One region of the Megasphaera sp. DISK 18 genome, then DNA from elsewhere that is predicted to be linked to it. Evidence: riboswitches for the same ligand, from Rfam matches in the RefSeq annotation. Region 1 holds a riboswitch; each other region holds the start of a gene.
What was found. A riboswitch is a leader RNA that binds a small molecule or an ion and turns the genes downstream of it on or off. The one in region 1 is predicted to bind S-adenosylmethionine.
Positions count from the first base shown of each region.

Region 2: linked by a shared signal. The riboswitch ahead of metK (methionine adenosyltransferase) and the one ahead of A0U42_RS02425 (MetQ/NlpA family ABC transporter substrate-binding protein) in region 1 are both predicted to bind S-adenosylmethionine.
Region 3: linked by a shared signal. The riboswitch ahead of A0U42_RS04985 (methionine ABC transporter ATP-binding protein) and the one ahead of A0U42_RS02425 (MetQ/NlpA family ABC transporter substrate-binding protein) in region 1 are both predicted to bind S-adenosylmethionine.
Region 4: linked by a shared signal. The riboswitch ahead of A0U42_RS06145 (MetQ/NlpA family ABC transporter substrate-binding protein) and the one ahead of A0U42_RS02425 (MetQ/NlpA family ABC transporter substrate-binding protein) in region 1 are both predicted to bind S-adenosylmethionine.

Region 1 is NZ_LUGJ01000011.1:241-5,380, forward strand. Features, by position in the region: gene A0U42_RS02420 (MFS transporter) at 1-1,014, opposite strand, end outside; SAM riboswitch class I at 1,292-1,391, shown strand; gene A0U42_RS02425 (MetQ/NlpA family ABC transporter substrate-binding protein) at 1,477-2,301, shown strand; gene A0U42_RS02430 (3'-5' exonuclease) at 2,435-3,103, shown strand; gene A0U42_RS02435 (hypothetical protein) at 3,158-3,760, shown strand; gene A0U42_RS02440 (Gx transporter family protein) at 3,781-4,299, opposite strand; gene A0U42_RS02445 (NusG domain II-containing protein) at 4,309-4,707, opposite strand; gene A0U42_RS02450 (tetratricopeptide repeat protein) at 4,742-5,140, shown strand, end outside.
Region 2 is NZ_LUGJ01000034.1:13,465-18,604, reverse strand. Features, by position in the region: gene coaBC (bifunctional phosphopantothenoylcysteine decarboxylase/phosphopantothenate--cysteine ligase CoaBC) at 1-1,050, shown strand, start outside; gene A0U42_RS07650 (NAD(P)H-dependent oxidoreductase) at 1,260-1,928, shown strand; gene A0U42_RS07645 (hypothetical protein) at 2,004-3,614, opposite strand; SAM riboswitch class I at 3,806-3,907, shown strand; gene metK (methionine adenosyltransferase) at 3,969-5,140, shown strand, end outside.
Region 3 is NZ_LUGJ01000021.1:38,972-44,111, reverse strand. Features, by position in the region: gene fba (class II fructose-1,6-bisphosphate aldolase) at 1-421, shown strand, start outside; gene rpsT (30S ribosomal protein S20) at 512-778, shown strand; gene A0U42_RS04995 (MATE family efflux transporter) at 841-2,178, shown strand; gene A0U42_RS04990 (aminopeptidase) at 2,200-3,432, shown strand; SAM riboswitch class I at 3,492-3,589, shown strand; gene A0U42_RS04985 (methionine ABC transporter ATP-binding protein) at 3,674-4,717, shown strand; gene A0U42_RS04980 (methionine ABC transporter permease) at 4,698-5,140, shown strand, end outside.
Region 4 is NZ_LUGJ01000025.1:976-6,115, reverse strand. Features, by position in the region: gene A0U42_RS06165 (GDSL-type esterase/lipase family protein) at 5-580, opposite strand; gene A0U42_RS06160 (tryptophan transporter) at 577-2,052, opposite strand; gene A0U42_RS06155 (energy-coupling factor transporter transmembrane protein EcfT) at 2,065-2,748, opposite strand; gene A0U42_RS06150 (energy-coupling factor ABC transporter ATP-binding protein) at 2,751-3,563, opposite strand; SAM riboswitch class I at 4,058-4,152, shown strand; gene A0U42_RS06145 (MetQ/NlpA family ABC transporter substrate-binding protein) at 4,253-5,083, shown strand.

The DNA.
Region 1 (5,140 bases):
GCCGGCGTAGCCGATGGTACTGACCGACGAGACGGCATCAGAAATAGGCATGACTTTCTGCCGCCCTAAGAGGGAATAGAAAATAGGTACCGTATTGGCCGTACCGAGACCGATTAAAATGAAGGACAGGAAGAGCAGCCAACCTTCGCTGATCGTCAAGAGTCCGATAAATCCAAAAAAGGCAACGGGCAGGGACAGGGCAAGAAGGCGCCGCGGTCCCCAATGCATGGTCAGCGTATCCCCTGCCAGGCGGGTAATGAAGGACGAAGCCGTAAACAAGGTCAGCCCCAAGCCCGACCGGGAGATATCGATGCCCTTTTCAAGGGTCATGAAGACGCCGCTCCAGTCATCGATAGCGCCTTCGACGAGAAAGGCAATCATACAAATAAGGCCGATGACGGCGATTTGGCCCTTGGGCCGTATGAAGTGCGGCCGTTCTTGTGCGGCCTGGCGTTCATTGTGCAAGTGCGGCCCGAAAAAGAAAACGCAGGCCATGATGACGGCCGAACTGGCAAAGGCTACGCCCTGCCAGGGAAGGTGGAATTGGAGCAAAAAGGCAAAGAAGGCGGCGCCCATGAAATTGCCCAGAGACCACATGGCCTGCAGGCCCGACATGATGCGCGTACGAACTTTGCGTTCGATAAAGATGCCGTTGATATTGACGACGACATCCATGAGGCCTAAAGAAGCGCCGAGGCAGACCGCCGTCAGGACAGCCAGCCCATAGGCCGGCATGTAGCACAAGAGATTCAAAAAGGCAGCGATGCACAAGCCGGCGATGGTCAAGGAACGACGGCAGCCGAGACGGGCCGCAATGGTACCGGCCAGCATCATCATGATCAAGGCCCCGAGGCCGATTCCCAGCAAGAGAAAGCCCAAGTGGTCGGCCGGTATCGCCAGGTGCCGTTTCAAGAAAGGAATGAGCGACGCCCACGTCGTAAAGCCGAAACCGCCGATAAAGTAAAAGGCTTTTGCCGAATAAATCTGCCAATGTAAATCCCGTTCAAACTGCATGTTTTATCACCTCGAAGCTATGTGCGCAAAAAAAGCCGGATAAAAAACCACAACAGACCTGACTGCCCTTACGTCGACCTGCAAATATACGGACTTGCAGGACCTCCGGACAATGGCTGCTGCGACATCTTATCCAGCCTGATACAATACGGGTATAAAGCCCTCCGATGAGTAGGTTCATTATAACATGAGACAAAAAAATTCTCAAGAAAAGCAAAAAAGGACTTGACAGTGTATTCTCTCAATGGTACTATATACACCATCAACAACACATTGTCTTTCATCAAGAGCAGCCGAGGGAATGGCCCGATGACGCTGCGGCAACCCCCAATCGGGATAGGTGCCAAGTCCAGCGGTATATTACCGGCAGATGAACGAATCGCAATCCGAGCCGTCATCTGAATGACGGCTTTTCTTTTTGAGCGACAACTTCCATTTACTTTCAGAAAGGATATGATTTACATGAAAATAACGGTAAAAAAAGTCTTTGCAGCCCTCCTCATCGCCACGGCCTGCCTGGCTGTCGCCGGCTGCGGATCCTCCAGCGATTCCGCTGCCTCCGGTGACAAGAAAGAAATCAAAGTCGGCGTCACCGCCGGTCCCCATGCAGAAGTCATGGAAGAAGTCGCCAAAGAAGCTGCCAAACAAGGCCTCGACATCAAAGTCGTCGAATTCAACGACTACGTCCAGCCCAACAAGGCCCTGGCCGACGGAGACCTCGATATGAACTCCATGCAGCACCAGCCGTACCTCGATAACGTCGTTAAGAAACAGGGCTTAAAGCTCGTTTCCATCGGCAAGACGATTATCCTGCCCATGGCCGTTTATTCCCATAAATATAAAGATCTCAAAGACGTCGCCGACGGCGCCAAGGTAACGATTCCGAACGACCCGACCAACGGTGCCCGGGCCTTGCTCCTGCTCCAGCAGGCCGGCCTGATTACTTTGAAGAACGGCAACTCCGTAGACGCTTCGGTAACGGACATTACGGCCAATCCGAAAAATCTCCAGTTCGTCGAACTCGATGCCGCTCAGATTCCCCGTTCTCTCGATGACACGGACCTGGCCTGCGTCAACACCAACTACGCCATTCCGGCCGGTCTGAACCCGCAGAAGGATTCCCTCCTCGTTGAATCGAAGGACTCGCCGTATGCCAACGTACTCGTCGTTCGCCAAGGCGATGAAAACAACGAAACCTACAAAAAGGTCCTCGCTATTTATCAGTCTGCCCCGATTAAACAGTTCATCGACGAACACTTCCAAGGAACGATTCTCCCGGCATTCTAAGCCATCGCTTCTAAAAGACAGTCTTCAAAAAAGATAGACACTACAAGGCCTCGTGCATAATATCTTCTGCACGAGGCCTTTTTATTATGGTATAATAAAAATTATCATCATGAATCAGAAAGGAGCCTGACCTATGAAAGCAGTATTCGTCGACTTCGAGATGAACCCCATCGGGCGCGACCAAAAAGAAGCACGCCGAACGTGTAAGGGCGAAATCATCGAAATCGGTGCCGTCAAGATAGACGAAGAAGGCAATGAAATCTCTGCCTATAAAGAATACGTCATGCCGGAATACACGACGACCATGAATCAGACTTGCCAAGAATTGACGGGCATTACGATGGAAATGTTAAAGGGAAAGCCCCATTTCACCGAAGCCTTCGATCACTTTCTCACCTGGTGCAATGAAGGCTGTCCCAACGATTACGAGATGTATGCCTGGAGCGAAAACGACTGGCGTCAGCTCGACAGCGAACTCCGTCTCAAAATTACCAATGCTAAAGAAGATGAACGCGTCCGCTGGATGCTCGAACACTGGCAGAATTTTCAACAGATTTACTGCAATCTGCTGGGGCTCGACAACGTCATATCCCTGGATAAAGCAGTCAGCACCCTTGGCGAAACCTTCGACGGCCAAATGCACGACGCCTTGTGGGATGCCCGCAACACTTCAAAACTATATGTATTATCCAAGAAGAGCGATGAATTCCGCCACATCATGCAGCCTATCATCGACGCTACTAAAGTCACCGGCCCCCTCACCTTTTCACTGGCCGATGCCTTCCGTGAAGCCCGTAAATAAGCGGTTTGAAGAAAAACGGATATCGCCTTCTGTCTACATTCTGCGAGGTATTTTATGATTCACACGCGAATTCGATTTCTGATTCTGATCGTACTGCTGCCCATTTTGGCCCTTACCTTGACGGCCTGCTATACCATCACCTTAAAAGAAAAACGTGTCGACGGCCTCGGTTCGGCTATTTCCATAAAATTACCGGGCAACCTGCAAAGCTTCGACCTGCCCATTCCCGTAAGTCCCGCCGCCAAGCCTTATTATGAAGGCAGTCGCCTCTACGGTGAAAACGATGCCGGTCTTTACATCGCCGTTTACACCAACCGTGTCGACGTCCGAAAAATGGCCGATGACCTCCACCTGAAACAAGAAGACGCCGTCCGACAGAACCTTGCCCAGACGGTCGATACGACAACACAGGCGGTCTTAGCCAAAATCGGAGCCGAAAACGTTTCAACCACGCAAGAAGAACGGACGCTGGACGGAAAACCCGCCGTAGTCCGCAACGCAACCTTTACCTACGAAAAAAGATCCATGCGGGCGCGCCTCCTTGGATTTTCAGACGGGCCTGTGACCTGGATTGTCGTCGTGGCCTGTGATGAAAATAAGGATGATAAGATAAAATTAGCTGACGAAATCATAGACTCCGTCAGCTTACAGCCCTAAGGCCATCATATCCGATATAATTATTCCTGCATCCTTTTATAGATTGGCAGTTTCTTCAAATGCCTCAGGGTAAATACCGAGGTAATGCCGATGAGAAGCCCCGTTCCCGCTCCGGCTACGGCCAGAACCGGCAGGTACAGCATGATTTTAAGGTTGGCCACGACCAGCGAGGCAACGAGGACCTGCCCGAGATTATGGAAGATGCCGCCGGCCATGCTGACGCCGAGAATCGAAAACTTCCCGGCTCCCTTGAGAAGGAGCATGACGCCTAAACTGAGGACAGCACCGGCCACGCTGTAAAAGAATGCGTTAATCCCACCGCCAAAAGCGGCCGCTAAGAGGACGCGAACGAAGAGAATAAGGCAGACATCCCGTTTTCGCGGCAGGGAGTACATGGCGATGACCGTAATCAAATTGGCCAGCCCCAGCTTAGCCCCCGGCGCAATAAAAGGAACGGGAAGCATGCCTTCGACGATATATAGGACTAAGGATTGAGCGATAAACAGGCTCAACATGATGATGCGAAACGTTTTTTTCATAAGCCACCTCTAATGGGCCGGAATGACATCCGGTTCGCCGCCCCCGGCAGACTTGACTTCGATCAGCAGCTTATGAGGCAGGCAAACGACGGTTGCCCCGGGACGGCTGATAAAGCCCTCGCCGATACAGATTTTATCCGGGCAGTCCGCTTCGACGATGCCAATGGTATCATCTTTGACGACGACCAGATTATAGCCGTGGTCCGTCTTGATAGGAATCGTCTCCGTTCCCTGATGACCTGACAAGGGGACTTCTTTATATATTTTGCCGTCGACTTGAATGACAGCATACGTATCGTGAACAGCCGCATCATTCCCGGTCATGTAAAAGATACCCTCCGGAATAAGGGATAAGACGAGGAGGACGGCAACGAGGAGAATATCCCATTTATTAATGATTTGTTTCATATGTTTTCCAGACTGACGAATAGGAGAAATAACGATGAATAAAAAATACGCAGCAATCCTGCTCCTAGCCGCAGCCGCCGTGTGGACCAGCGGGTGCAGCCCCCAGCCGATATCATCGCAGCAGGCAAAGCCCATACAGGCCACGAAAGCCCCTTCTGCCCCGGCCATCAAGACCGATTCTAAAGCCGCCAGCGACGAAGGGATTAAAAACTATCAGGCTGGAGACTATGACAAAGCCCTTCTCGACTTCGACAAAGCCCTTTCCCTTGACGCCGACAACTATCAGGCTCTCAGCAACAAAGGCGTTACCCTGGCCATGCGCGGCAATGAAACGGGAAATAAAAAGGACGTTGAGCAAGGCATTGCCCTTATAGAGCAAGCCCTGCAGTTAGCCCCAAAAGATATGGCCTCTTTGTATAACATGGCCCTGGCC
Region 2 (5,140 bases), on a different contig from region 1:
GTTGCCGTTTCCATGTTTGAAGATGTTCCTGAATTCAACGTCGAACACATCGCCCTGGCCCGCTGGGCCGACGTCCTGGTCATTGCACCGGCGACGGCCAATATCATCGGTAAGATTGCCAATGGCATTGCCGACGATATGCTGACGACGACAGTCATGGCAACGACGGCGCCGGTTCTGATGGCTCCGGCTATGAACAGCAATATGTATTTGAACCCCATTACCCAGGATAATATGGCTAAGCTGAAAAAATTCGGCTATCATCTCATCGAACCGGACAGCGGATACCTGGCCTGCGGCATTACCGGCATCGGCCGCCTGCCCGACCCGGACGTCATCGTCGATTACATCGAACTGCTGGCCTGTAAAAATGACCTGCTCAAGGGGAAGAAGGTCATCGTTACGGCCGGCGGCACGCGGGAACCCATCGATCCGGTCCGCTTCATCGGCAATCATTCCAGCGGCCGCATGGGCTTTGCTATTGCCAAAGCGGCGGTTGCTGCCGGAGCCGAAGTTACCCTGGTTGCCGGTACGACGGACAACTTGAAGACTCCTGTCGGCCTTGCACGGCGCATCGACGTCGGCAGTACCAGGGACATGAAAGCGGCTGTCGAATCGTATTATGACGACTGCGACTTGGTCATTAAAGCCGCGGCCGTTGCCGATTATCGTTCGGCTCATCCGGCGGAAAATAAGATCAAGAAAAATGACGATGTCTTGACCCTTGAAATGGCTAAGAATCCTGACATCCTCTATGGTCTTGGCCAGCGTAAAACCCATCAGGTCCTGGTCGGTTTTGCCGCTGAGACGACGAATGTCATCGAATACGGTACCAAGAAACTTCAGAAAAAGAATCTCGATATGCTCGTAGCCAACGATGTCAGCGCCGAAGGTGCCGGCTTCCAGGGGACGACTAATATTGCCACCTTGCTGTTTCCCGACGGCTCTTCAGAGACCTTGGAAAAGATGGCAAAAGATGAACTGGCTTCCATCATCGTAGCTCGGGCAGCTGCGATTATCAAAGCTAAAACTTCCAAACAAAAGGCATAACGAAAGGCCATCCCGACCGGTTGTTGGGATGGTCTTTCTTTTTGACAGTATAAAAAATATACCCAGATCAGTTTATCCGTAGTAAATATATAAAAAGTGCGTTCTTTTCGTTTTGAGAATCTTATGGTATACTTAAATCGTCAAGATTTAAATGATACAAATAATCAAGATAATGAAACATATACTATGACATGGAAAGGATGATTCCCATGAAGATTGCTGCAGCCGATATTTTAAAAGCCTTTAACTTCAGACACGCTACGAAGAGCTTCGATGCCTCGAAAAAGGTATCCGACGCCGACTTCAACACCATTTTGGAAGCCGGCCGTTTATCGCCGAGCTCCTTTGGCTTTGAACCGTGGAAGTTTTTAGTCATTGAACGTCAGGATATTAAGGATAAACTGTTCCCCATTGCCTGGGGAGCCCAGAACAGCTTGAAAGGGGCCAGCCACTTCGTAATCCTGCTGGCTCGCAAGAAAGTCGATACCTTGTACAGCTCTCCTTACATCACCCACATCATGCGCGATGTACAGCATTTGCCGGAAGATGCGGAGCAGGGGAGAAAAGCTGCTTTTGAGGCCTTCCAGAAAGACGATTTCAACTTACTGGAAAGCGATCGGGCCATCTTTGACTGGGCCAGCAAACAGACCTACCTGGCACTGGCTAATATGCTGACGACGGCAGCCATGCTCGGCGTCGATTCCTGCCCCATTGAAGGCTTTAATCGGAGCAAGGTAGAAGCCATGCTGGCCGATGAAGGCCTTCTCGACACGGAACACTTCGGCGTTTCGGTTATGGCCGGCTTTGGCTATCGCAACGAAGAACCCCATGCCAAGACGCGGCAGGCCATGGAAGATGTCGTTACCTGGGTAAAATAAGGTAACCCATTCCTCAAAGGCATAAAAAAACGGCAAGAAATGCAGACGATATCTGTCATTTCTTGCCGTTTTTGGTTATGCTTTTTTTGCATATTCTACGACGGCTTTGGCAAAGCCGTTTAAATTTGTCGTCTTGATGGGAAGGCAGGGGCAGCCCATGTCTCTGGCGGCGGCCATGGCCCATTTGACCAGATCGGTCTGGCCTTCACTCAAGTTGATGACTAAGAGGGTGGAAGCCCGCAGGATTCGGTCGTCGCCGGTATAGCCGCTGAGGACGGCAGCCGTCGGGAAGCGGCGCTTTATCCGGCCCTGCCATTCCGGCGTACCGCCGGCCAAGGCGATTTGGCGTCCGGCCAGGAAGCGGTCCAAGCTGTGTGTATAGTCCCGCTGGGTCATGAAGGACGGCAGTTCGAGGCCGCGGTCTTCGGAAGGACGCTTGGCTTTTTTTTGTGTTGCAGCGGAAGTGTCCGTAGTCTGCGGGGCGGTTGCCGGTTCGGCCGTTTTCCCCGGCTTTTCTGTGGCGGTCCGTTCTGCTGTTTTTATCGGTTCCGCAGAGGTTGGCCCATCGCCGGATGCCGCGGGAGCCGGCGATGTTTCTGAAACTGATGGTTGTGTCGGCGCTGTCGGTTTTTCCGGTGATGCCGTTTTTTTCGTTTCCGTCGCCCGGGCCGGTGCCGTCGAGGCTGTCGGATCCGCTGCTTTCGAAGGTGACGGGGCGTCTGATTTCACCGGAGTCGAGGCGATTATCGGCGCTGACGGCTTTACGGCTGCATCGGCCTTCGGTACGGCTGCCGAGCTTGTCCTTTCGGGTGCTGAAGCAACTTTTTTTGCCAATTCAGGATTTGCCTCATATTTACGAAGGGTCTGACGCAGGGTCAACAGCTCCGATACCTGAATGGCGGCTTTTTCCTTGATCCGTTCCGTGTACTCTTCCTGTTGGCGGAGGGTCGCTTCGTAGTGCTGAAGATCTTCTTGGCGACCGTTTCGTTCATCTTCCAGTTCTTGACGCAGTCGTTCCAGTTCAGAAAGAACGGTTTTGCGGTTTTGCGATTCGAGACGAAGCTTCAGGAGTTCTTCCCGGTCGGCTTCCATTTGAGCTTTTTCCTGGCGCAGCCGGAGGAGTTCTTCTCGTTCTTCGCCGGCAATCATGGCCGGTGTCTTTTCGGCGTCCGCCCGGCTGTCATCGACCCAGGGGCCGTCGTAGATAGCCATTAAGTAGATGCCTAAGGATTGGGCGGCCATGTGTTTGGCTTGTTGGATATCTTCAAAGACATCGCTCAACCCGACGAGCTCATCGTCGGTCTTCAACATTAAGAGGTCGATCATGCCCATGTAGGAATCGTCGCCTGTCGTCTGGGCTGTGGCATAGCGTTCCAGACGAATCGTACCGGCATAGATTTCAGTGGCATTTCGTTTCGATGCGTAATAGGTATTGATGAGGAGACGGTCCGGTGTCCGTTCGTATATCCGCAGGATCATGGCTTCTTCCCGCTCCGTGCCGTTATAGCGGATGAAGGCCAGGCTTTCGCGCTGCAGTAAGGTATTTACCAATCCTTGGGTACGATACCATTTATCCCAGATTTCTACGCGCTTGGCCAAACGCAAATCTGCCGTTTTACAATGGGTGGCAAAGTCAAAATAAGGGTCGTTGAAAAATATATCTCTTGGCCGCAATTTGGTCATCATAATCATCCTTTCTTTCTATCTATTCATTATAACGTTTTCTGTAACGGATGTAAAAATATTCTTCAGGAAGTGTGGAGGTGAACGGGTACGTCGGAATTTTTTTAGAAGGACAGAACTCATGTTTGCTATACCAAAAAAGAACTTGCAAAATAGAGGGGTTTGAATTATAATGAACCAGTAAATCAAATAAAGAACCATCAAGAGACGACGGAGGGACTGGCCCTATGATGTCGCAGCAACCTTCATAAATGAAAAGGTGCTAATTCCAGCAGTCTTATACTGGCAGATGGGGATTGGAAGCCCCTCTCATGACAGTCATGAATGAGGGGAATTTTTTTTTAAGGAGGAAACCTCATGGTGAAAAATCGTGAATTCTTTACATCTGAATCCGTAACCGAAGGGCATCCGGATAAAATGGCTGACCAAATTTCTGACAGCATTTTGGATGCCATTCTTGCAAAAGATAAAAATGCCCGCGTTGCTTGTGAAACCTTAGTGACTACCGGGATGGTCCACGTCGTCGGTGAAATTTCGACGACGTGCTATGTCGATATTCCGCACATCGTTCGTGAAACCATTCGTTCCATCGGTTATACCCGTGCGAAATACGGCTTTGACTGCGATACTTGCGGCGTCTTGGTATCCCTCGATGAACAGTCGCCGGATATTGCTATGGGCGTCGACGATGCCCTCGAAAAGAAGGAAGGCAATACGGACCAGTTCGACACCATCGGTGCCGGTGACCAGGGGATGATGTTCGGCTATGCCACGAATGAAACGGATGACTACATGCCCCTGCCTGTTTCCTTAGCGCACCGTTTGGCACGCCGCCTGGCCAGTGTTCGTAAAGACGGAACGCTTTCTTATCTCCGTCCGGACGGCAAGACCCAAGTCACCGTCGAATATGAAGACGGCAAACCGGTTCGCATCGATACCATCGTCATTTCGGCGCAGCACAGCCCGGAAATCACGCGTGAACAGATTGAAAAGGACCTCCTCGAATTCGTCATCAAACCGGAACTCCCGCAGGGCTTATTCGATGATAAGACGAAGCTCTTCATCAATCCGACGGGCCGTTTCGTCATCGGCGGTCCTCAGGGTGACTCCGGTCTGACCGGTCGTAAGATCATCGTCGATACCTATGGCGGCATGGCTCGTCACGGCGGCGGTGCTTTCTCCGGGAAGGATCCTACAAAGGTCGACCGTTCGGCCGCTTATGCCGCTCGTTACGTCGCTAAGAACGTCGTCGCCGCCGGCCTTGCCGATAAGTGCGAAATCCAGTTGGCATACGCCATCGGCGTAGCTCGTCCCGTTTCAATCCACGTTGAAACGTTTGGTACGGGCAAAGTCGACAATGAAAAAATTGTCGGACTCATTGAAAAGAATTTTGACCTTCGTCCGGCTGGCATCATTGCCATGCTCGACTTACAGCGGCCGATTTACAAACAGACTGCTGCTTATGGCCACTTCGGCCGCAACGATCTCAACCTGCCTTGGGAACAGACCGATAAAGCGGATACGCTCCG
Region 3 (5,140 bases), on a different contig from region 1:
TTTCAAATTCACTCCGGAACAGTGCACCCGCAACGCTGACGGCGTTCTCGTACCGCCGACGCTCCGCTTCGACATCCTCGAAGACGTTTCCAAACGCCTGCCGGGCTTCCCGATCGTACTCCACGGCGCTTCTTCCGTCGTACCGGAATACGTCAAGATCATCAACGCCAACGGCGGCGACCTCGCTGACGCTGTCGGTATCCCCGAAGATCAGCTCCGCAAAGCAGCCTCTCTCTCGGTCTGCAAGATCAACATCGACTCCGACCTCCGTCTCGGCCTGACTGCCGGCATCCGTCAGCACATGGCTCAGCATCCGGACCACTTCGACCCGCGTCAGTACCTGACCGACGGCCGTCAGTTCGTCCACGACATCGTAGCCCACAAGATCAAAGCCGTTCTCGGTTCCGAAGGTAAAGCCTAATCGCATGTCCTGCAAAAAAACTATTGATTTTTTCTGTGGCATATGGTAAAATTTTTTCTAGTGTTCTTGTAAATTAGGGAGGTGAATCCATTGCCGCAGATTAAATCCAACATGAAAACGATGGAAAAAGACGCAGCTCGTCATGCAGCTAACTCTCGAGTAAAATCTTCCGTTCATACCGCTATCCGCCGTACGAACGAAGCCATCCTCGGCGGTGACGCTGATGCCGTTAAACAGGCATTTGATAAAGCTAGCAGCGTAATCGACAGCGCCGCACGTAAAGGCGTTCTCCATAAAAATACGGCAGCTCGTAAAAAATCCCGTTTGGCTTCCAAAGTCAATGCGATGGGCAAATAAGTTGAACTGTAGAAAAAGCGTTGTCCTCTGAGACAACGCTTTTTTCGTATAAGGAGGTTTCTATGTTCCCCCATCGCAGCCAATGGCGTCATTTTCTGACCCTGTTTTTTCCCCTGCTCTTGACCCAGATGGCCCAAGTCGGCACGTCGGTCTTCAGCTCGATTTTCAGCGGCCGTGCCGGTACGGTCGATCTGGCCGGTGTCGCCGTTGCCGTCAACATCTGGATTCCCGTCTTTGCCGGCCTGTGCGGCATCTTCTTCGGCATCTCGCCGATCATCGCCCAGCTCCGCGGCGCCAAAAAGACGGAAGAGATTCCCATATACATCATGCAGAGCCTCTATCTGAGCCTGGCCTTTACGGTCGTGATTTTCCTCTTAGGCTATGTGCTGCTGCCGCCCTTTCTCGACTTCATGGGCCTCGAACCAAAGGTTCATTATATTGCCTGGGAATATCTTAAAGCCTTGTCCTTAGGCCTCGTTCCCATCTGCCTGCAGGCGACGATTCGCTACGTCGTCGACGCCCACGGCAAGACCCAGATATCGATGGCCATCCTCATGACCAACCTGGTTCTCACCATCATCCTCTTTCGCCTGCTCATCTTCGGCGCCGGCCCCATTCCGGCCATGGGCGGCATCGGCACGGGCTATGCCATTACCATCGCCGGCTGGGTGTCCTTTTTACTCTTCGTCGCCGTCCTGACCTTTATGGAGCCCTTTCGCTCGTACGATTTATGGCGCCGCCTGCGTCCTTTCAGCTGGCATCACGCCTATCACCAGTTGGAACTGGGCATTCCCATCTTCATCGCCGTCTTCTGTGAGACCAGCCTCTTTTCCATCGTCAGCCTTTTGATGGCAGAATTCGGCACCTTATATCTCGCCGCCAACCAGGGCGCCATCAGCTTCACGACCTTGACCTATACCATTCCCTGGAGCATCAGCCTGGCGGCAACCATCGTCATCGGCTACGAAGTAGGTGCCAAAAACTATCAGGGTGCCCGGCAGTACGCCGTCCTCTGTCAAATCACGGCCCTCATCATCGCCGTCGGCGTCACCTTATTCACCTACGTCTTCGTCGACGACATTGCCGCCATCTTTACGACGGATGCCGAAACCTTCCGGGCCCTCCGAACCTTCCTCTTGTGTGCCGTAGCCTTTGCCTTCTGCGATGCTATGGGTACGCCCGTCCAGGGGATCCTCCGCGGATACAAAGATGTCCGCATCATTACCTACATCGCCTTTATCACCTACTGGTTCATCAGCATTCCCATGGGCTATGCCATGGCCCATCTCACGCCCTACGGCCCCTTCGGCTACTGGCTCAGCCTGATCATCAGCCTGGCCATCAACGCCGCGGCCCTCAACTGGCGGCTGTGGAAACAGACGGCCTGGCGTTTATCATAGTTATATAAAGGAGTTGATTCTATGCCAACGATTGAACAATTAACGGCCTACGCGCAGGTATTACTGCAAAAAGGCCTCAATCTTCAAAAAGAACAGACCTTAGTCATCAATGCCCCCGTCGAAGGCCACGACTTCGTCACCTTACTGACCAAAGAAGCCTATACGATGGGTGCCTCCGAAGTCGTCGTCAACTGGCGCTCCGACGACATGACCCGCCTGCGCTACGAATATGAAGACCTGTCGTCTTTTGAGTCCCTGCCCGACTGGCGCCGCGACTTCAGCCTTCATTACTACCATAAAAAAGCGGCCTTCCTGAGCCTCATTTCGGCCAATCCCAAGCTCTTGAGCGGCATCGACACCAAGAAGATTTTCGCCCAGCAAAAGGCGCACAATAAGGCCTTAAAAGAATATATCGACGGCATGATGGCCTCCAAGACGACGTGGCTCGTCGCCGCCGTCCCGAGCGCCGTCTGGGCCAAGCTCCTCTACCCGGATCTTGACGCCGACAAGGCTTATGAAGCCCTGTGGAACCAGATTCTCCAATCGTCGAGAGCCGACGGTGTGGATCCCTTGGCCGACTGGGATGCCCATCTGGCCAACCTCAAGGCCCGCCGGACGTGGATGACGAATCAGCACTTCACGAGCCTTCACTACACCAACAGCCTGGGCACGGATCTTACCGTCGGCCTTCCCGATAACCATATCTGGCAAGGCGGCATGGAAGAAACGGAAACGGCCATCTTATTCAATGCCAACGTGCCGACAGAAGAAATCTACTCGGCCCCCAAGGCCGACGCCGTAAACGGTACGGTATACAGCACGCGGCCTCTCGTCTACAACGGCAACACCATCGATCAATTCCACCTGACCTTTAAGGACGGCAAGGTCGTCGACGCCGCCGCAAAAGTCGGTGAAGACGTCTTACAGAAGCTCGTCGCCGTCGATGAAGGCGCCGGCCGCCTGGGCGAAGTGGCCCTCATCCCCTACGCCTCGCCCATTTCCCTGTCGGGCATCTTATTCTACGAAACCTTATTCGATGAAAATGCCTCCTGCCATTTAGCCCTGGGCGCGTCGTACCCGACCTGCCTTGAAGGCGGCACAGAACTCGACAAAGAAGGCCTTTCTAAAGCCGGCCTCAACGATTCCATGATCCACGTCGACTTCATGGTCGGTTCCAAAGACCTTACCATTACGGGCCTAAAAAAAGACGGCACCGTCGTCCCTGTATTCACCAACGGAAACTGGGCCGAGTAAAGATTACTTATTGACAACGGCAAAAAGCCGTGCTATTATAAGTTGCAACAACGATATACCTTTCATCCAGAGCAGCTGAGGGACTGGCCCGATGACGCTGCGGCAACCCCCATTCGGGAAGGTGCCAAGTCCACCGGAACATTCCGACAGATGAAGTAACACCGTATTGACGGCCGTCATCTGCATGACGGCCTTTTTTATTGTCTTTATCCCCTGTACGCCTGGCTCAAGGAGTGATACTGTGATTACCTTAAAGAACATTACCAAAACCTACGGCGGCGCTGCCCAAATCCAAGCCTTAAAGGGCATCAACCTGACCATCGAAGACGGCGAGATCTTCGGCATCATCGGCAAGAGCGGCGCCGGTAAATCGACCCTCGTCCGCTGCATCAATATGCTGGAAAAACCGACCAGCGGCGAAGTCATCATCGACGACAAAGACCTGTGCAAAATGAGCGAATCTCAGCTTCGGGCAGAACGCAAAAATATCGGCATGATTTTCCAGCACTTCAACCTCCTCTCATCGCGGACGGTTGCTGAAAACATCGCCTTCCCCTTGGAACTGGTCGGCGCCTCGAAAGACGTCATCCATAAAAAAGTCGAATCCCTGTTGGAACTGGTCGGCCTCAGCGACCGCGCCGCCAACTATCCGTCTCAACTCTCGGGCGGCCAGAAACAGCGCGTCGGCATTGCCCGGGCTCTTGCCAGCGACCCCAAGATTCTCCTTTGCGACGAAGCGACGTCGGCCCTCGACCCGCAGACGACGAAATCTATCTTAGAACTCCTCCAGGACATCAATCAGCGCCTGGGCATTACCATCGTCATCATCACCCATGAAATGGCTGTCGTCCAAAACATCTGCCATCGGGCAGCCGTCATCGAAGGCGGCGTCATCAAGGAAATGGGCCGCGTCGTCGACATCTTCACCAATCCCCAGTCCCAGACCATGAAAGACTTCGTCACGTCGGTCATCAACATGGAACTGCCGAAGGGGATCAAGAATCTCGGCGTCTCCGACCAGCCTACGCCGGACCACGACATGCTCGTCCGCCTGCGCTTTAAAGGCAAGGCTACCCACGAACCGGTCGTCTCGGAAATCGTCAGCACCTTCCACGTCAAGGTCAGCGTTCTCTACGGCAACATCGACTACATCCAGGATGAACCCTTCGGCTACTTGATCATCGTCATCATGGGCGATATGGAAACCCAGGCCAAGGCCTTCTCGTATATTAAAACATTACCGATAGGAAGTGAGGTATTAGGTTATGTCCCAAGAAATCATTAAGTTAATGCTCCAAGGCATTGAAGAAACGTTCTATATGGTCGCCGTGGCCACGGTCATCGCCGGCATCATCGGCATTCCCCTGGGCGTCACCTTAGTCACGACCAGCAAGGGCCACATCCTGCAAAACCTCTTCATCAACCGGATTTTGGGCACCATCGTCAACATCATCCGTTCCGTGCCCTTCATCATCCTCATGGTGGCTATCATCCCCTTGACCCGACTCATTGCCGGTACGTCCATCGGTACGGCCGCAGCCTGCGTCCCCTTGACCATCGTCGCCATTCCCTTCCTCAGCCGCCTCGTCGAAACGTCGATCCGCGATGTCGATTACGGCCTCGTCGAAGCGGCTGAATCCATGGGCGCTACGCCCTTCCAGATCATCCGCAAGGTCCTCCTGCCGGAAGCCCTGCCGACGATCATCAA
Region 4 (5,140 bases), on a different contig from region 1:
GATTTTACGCCTTTGGTAGAAATACCTTCAACGCTTCTTGGGCAAATACGGCGTATCCTTCGGCATTGGGATGAACGCCGTCAGCATAGAGATTTTTCCCGGATGTTTCTTCGCCATCCTGCAACGCCTGATAAAAATCGATAGCCGCGCACCCCGTATTGGCACTATAATCCAAAAGCCACTGACGGTAGCGGCGGAGTATCTCATTGTGACGATTCACATCACCGGCATCCTGCCAGCCATAGTAGGCACTTTCCGGCTTCGTCAAAGGAGGAATGCCGATATACACCGGTTCCTCCTGGGATTTTAACAGCGAAACCAAGGTTTCTATATTGCGGCAGACGGAGGAAAAGTCCTTATCGAGGAGGATATCGTTGGACCCTCCCATGATGAAGAAGGCATCGTAGCCGATGAGGTCAAGCTGGTGCAGGCGAAAGACCATGCCGGCCGTCGTGTCGCCGCATTGTCCCCGGTTATCGATCTGAATCTTGCCGTCTGCAGCCACCAAGGTCGTCCACCGCTCTCCCGGAAGCACATCGTACCCATAGGTCAAACTATCGCCTAAACAGAGGATTTTCATGACCGGATCCCCTTTTGAACGGCTGCTACGGCCGTTTCTGCCGAAAGCCACGGCGCATCGAAGCGGCAGCCGGCTTTTTCAAGATCCATTTGACAAGCAAACATCTTGGGAATGGCACTGGCATAAATATCATGATCGTACATATAGCGCAGCGTCGTTTCAACGTCGGCATCGCTGAGGATGTGGCCGTGGTCGATGAGAACCAGTCGGTTAGCGTAAGGAAGGGCCGCTTCCAGCGTATGTTCGACGACGACAATCGTATGGCCGTAGGTTACATTCAAATCGTGAATCAATTCATAGAACTCGTGGGTCCCTTCAGGATCCAGGGCCGACGTCGGTTCATCGAAGACCAGGATGTCGGGATTGGTTGCCAAGACATCGGCAATGACCAGACGCTGGCGCTGGCCGCCGGACAGCTTGGTCAAAGGACGCTGGCGATAAGGCAGCATGTGTACTTTTTCCAGTGCTTCCGTGACGGCCTGGTCGATTTTATCGGGGGCAACGCCCTGATTTTCCAGGCTGAAGGCGATTTCTTCTTCAACGGTCATGGCGACCAGCTGGCTGTCGTAATCGTCAAGCATGGCTCCAACGCGGGTCGCGAGTTTTGAAATCGTCGTCTGCGTCGTCGCCTGTCCGTTGACATAGACCATGCCCTTCATGACACCGCCGAAATAATGAGGAATAGCGCCGGTCATGGCCATGCACAGCGAGCTCTTGCCGCTGCCGCTTTCGCCGGTAATGACCAGGAAGTCGCCTTCACGGACCGTCAGATTGACATCATCGAGGACCGGCGTCTTCTGTTTATTATAGATATAAGAAAGGTGTTCCATAGAAATGAGGCCTTCTTGAGCGGGCTTCAAGTCATACATGCTGTGATCGGAAGCCACTTCCTGTTCTTCGAGAGAATCGAGGATGCCTCGTGATACGAAGAGGCGCAGGGCCGGAAAATACATAATCGGCGTGACGATGGCATTCAAGGCGCCGATGACGACGACTAAGGGCAGCATGGCTGTAAAATAGACGACGTTCGGAAGATCCATGACGAATTTTAAAATAGTGACGAAGGCACCGCCGCTCATACAGGTAGCGGCAAAGCCGGTCAGGGCAGGCAAGCAGGAATGGCCTTTCACTTTGATGAAGGCCAGGTTCTTGACGATAAAGGCACAGGTAAGGGCCCCGACGGGTTCACTGATAAGGTTGCCATAGGGAAAGCCCGATTTTGACGTCAGAACATTGACCAAGGCAGCGACGAGACCGATGCCGAGAGCCTGTTTATAACTGGGCTTGGTCAAACAAATGGCGACGCAGTAGGTAGCAATCGTCCAGTTCGGCGTAACGCCGCCGACGCTTGGCGATACGAGGTGCAAGATCGTGCCGATGGCCAGCATCAGCGTCGTAATGGTAATCCAGCGGAACTGACCGCCCTGACGGTGATGAAATTCTAATTTAGAAATATCTGCTACTTGTTTCATCGAGTTCCCCTCCTATACCATACCCTGCATCCGCAAGTAAACGATACCGCAGCTCAAAGCCAACATGACAAAAATAACGATGTAATCGCGTCCTTTGGGCTGAACGTTGCTCATAAAACTGTGTTCATGACTGCCAAAGCCGCGCAGTTCCAAGCTGAGGGCCATCGTTTCCGACCGGCCCAAGGACTTCAGCATGAGCGGCTGGACGACACTCATGTAGTTGATAACTTTCTTAAAAACATTGCCCTTCGTCGAAAGGCCCCGGCAGGCCTGGGCTTCCTGAACGGCCTGACTTTCGGCGATGAAGTCCGGCACGAAGCGCAGGGCCGCCGTAAACATGAAGGCGTATTCATAAGGAATCTTAATCTGCTTGACCAAGGCTGCCGTCAAATCCTGGAGGCGCGTCGTCGTCAGCAAGATGATGAAGACGATGGTCATGGCGAGCATACGAAGGCCCGTAACGTAGGCCGATTCTAAGGATCCGCCGCCGAGAAGCTGAACGACGGCCAGAAATGCCGCAAAGATGATCAGACTGAAGACGGCTTTGACGTTGCGCGACAAGCTTCCGCAGAGCCCTAAGAGAATGAGTTCGACGACGACCAGACCGACTAAAGGAAGTGTCGTATGCATGACCAGTGCCCAGAAAGAAAAGGCAAAGGTACCGATTAATTTCGTAACGGGGACAAAGTTTTTCATCATTATTTCGTACCTCCTATTCTTTCCAGCATGGCTGCCGTAAATTCCTTCATCGATTTACAATAAGGAAAATCCGGTGCCGCCATGGACAAGGCGACGGCGTCGGGCCGGCTCAGGCCCAAGTCATATAGGTCAGAGCGTTTCGTAAACAGTTCTTCCGGCGTCCCGTCAAAGGCCTTGGTATGATTGCCGATGACGATGACCCGTTGACAGTATTCTGCAAAAATATCCATATCATGACTGATGATGAGGATGGTCATGCCCTTTTGATGAAGTTCGCTCAAAAGTTCCATGAGCTGCTCCTTATCTTCACTGTCCTGACCGCTCGTCGGTTCATCGAGGATGAGATACTGCGTATGCATGGCGATGGCCGAGGCGATGGCAACCCGCTGTTTTTCACCGCGATTGAGGTTGGGCGGATACGATTCGGCAAGCTCCGTCAGCTGCGTCGCCTTCAAGGCGTCCTCAACAGCTTCTTGGATCTCAGACTCACTCATGCCCAGCTGCTTCGGTCCATAGGCCACTTCTTCCCGAACCGTCGGCCGAAACATCTGCCGTTCCGGCCGCTGGAATACGTAACCGATAAAATGGCTGCGAACGGAAGCATCGTCACCGTTTATGACCTTGCCGTTATATACGATTTCACCGGAAACGGGCTTTTCAAGCCCCATGAGCAAGCGAGTCACCGTCGTCTTCCCACAGCCGTTGCGGCCGCCGAGGCCGATGAACTCACCTTCACCGATTTGCACATTTACACCTTCCAATACGGGAACACCGCTACCGTAATTGAAACTGACATCCTTCATTTCCAGCATCTTTCTCTCCCCTTCTCTTTGAAGACAAAAAAAAACCTTTCCATCCCTATAAAGGGACGAAAGGTTCAGATTCTTCCGCGGTACCACCCAAATTGACTCAGTAAGTCCAGCTCTACATGTACGGCCTCACGGCGATACACGTTTCTTTGATAGCGGTGGAAATACACCGTCGCACCCTACTGGTCACCGTTCAGGCCGCATCTCCCGAATCCATTCTATCCGCCGGTCTGCGCCGAACTTCCACTGCCATCGGCTCGCTGTAGCTGCCACAATCGGATATACTCGTTTCGTTCATCGACAACATTTATGATTTGCTTTAGATTATATAATGGCAGTGGACTCTTGTCAAGATAGAAGAACCTCAAAACAGGTTTCTCGTTTAAAATATAATTTTTTTGCACCATATTATTTCAAATTGACACTGATTATCGAGTATTTTCATATTGACAAATTGCCCATTCATGGTAAACTATTACACAAGACAATTGAAACGACATTTATCCAGAGCGGCGGAGGGACTGGCCCTATGAAGCCCGGCAACCGATAACACGGTGCTAATTCCTGCGGAAACTATTCCGAGAGATAAAGAACCAAGACCAAGCCTCTTTCTCTTTCGGGAAGAGGCTTTTTTTCATGGATAATGGCGAAGCAAAAAGGTCTGACTATTCTATTAACAGGAGGTATAACTCATGAAAAACTTCAAAAAACTTTCCGTTCTCGCCGCTGCGGCCCTGATGGCCGTTGCATTCTTAGCCGCCGGCTGCGGCAGTGATTCCCAGACGACGGCTTCGTCCGACAAGAATGTCACCGTCACCGTCGGCGCAACCCCCGTTCCCCACGCGGAAATCCTCAACGAAATCAAACCGCTCTTGGCCAAAGAAGGGGTCGACCTCAAGGTCGTCGAATTCACGGACTACGTCAAACCGAACCTGGCTTTGAATGATAAGGAACTGGATGCCAACTTCTTCCAGCACACGCCGTACCTCGATAAATTCAACAGCGAACACGGCACCAAATTAAAAGCCATCGCCAAAATCCATGTCGAACCGATGGGCATTTACTCCCGCAAAATTAAAGATTTGAAAGATCTTGCAAACGGCGCGAAAGTCGCCATCCCTAACGACCCGACCAACGGCGGCCGTGCCCTCCTCATCCTTCAGAGTGCCGGTCTCATCACCCTTAAAGACGGCGGCAACATCACCTCCACCGTCCAGGACGTTGTAAAGAACGATAAAAACCTCCAGTTCGTCGAACTCGAAGCTGCTCAGATTCCCCGCTCCATCGACGATGTCGATATCGCCCTCATCAACACCAACTTTGCTATGGAAGCCGGCCTCAATCCTTTGAAGGACGCCCTCTTCTTGGAACCGAAGGATTCGCCCTATGCGAACGTCCTCGTCGTCCGTGACGGCGACGAAAACCGTCCGGAAATCCAGAAGCTCGTCAAAGCCCTCCAGTCTCCGGAAGTCAAGAAATTCATCGAAGACAAGTACCAAGGCGCTATCTTACCGAGTTTCTAATAGACAGGCAACAAAATCTTCAATATAATAAAGATATAGAAAAGAGGCTGCCTCTAT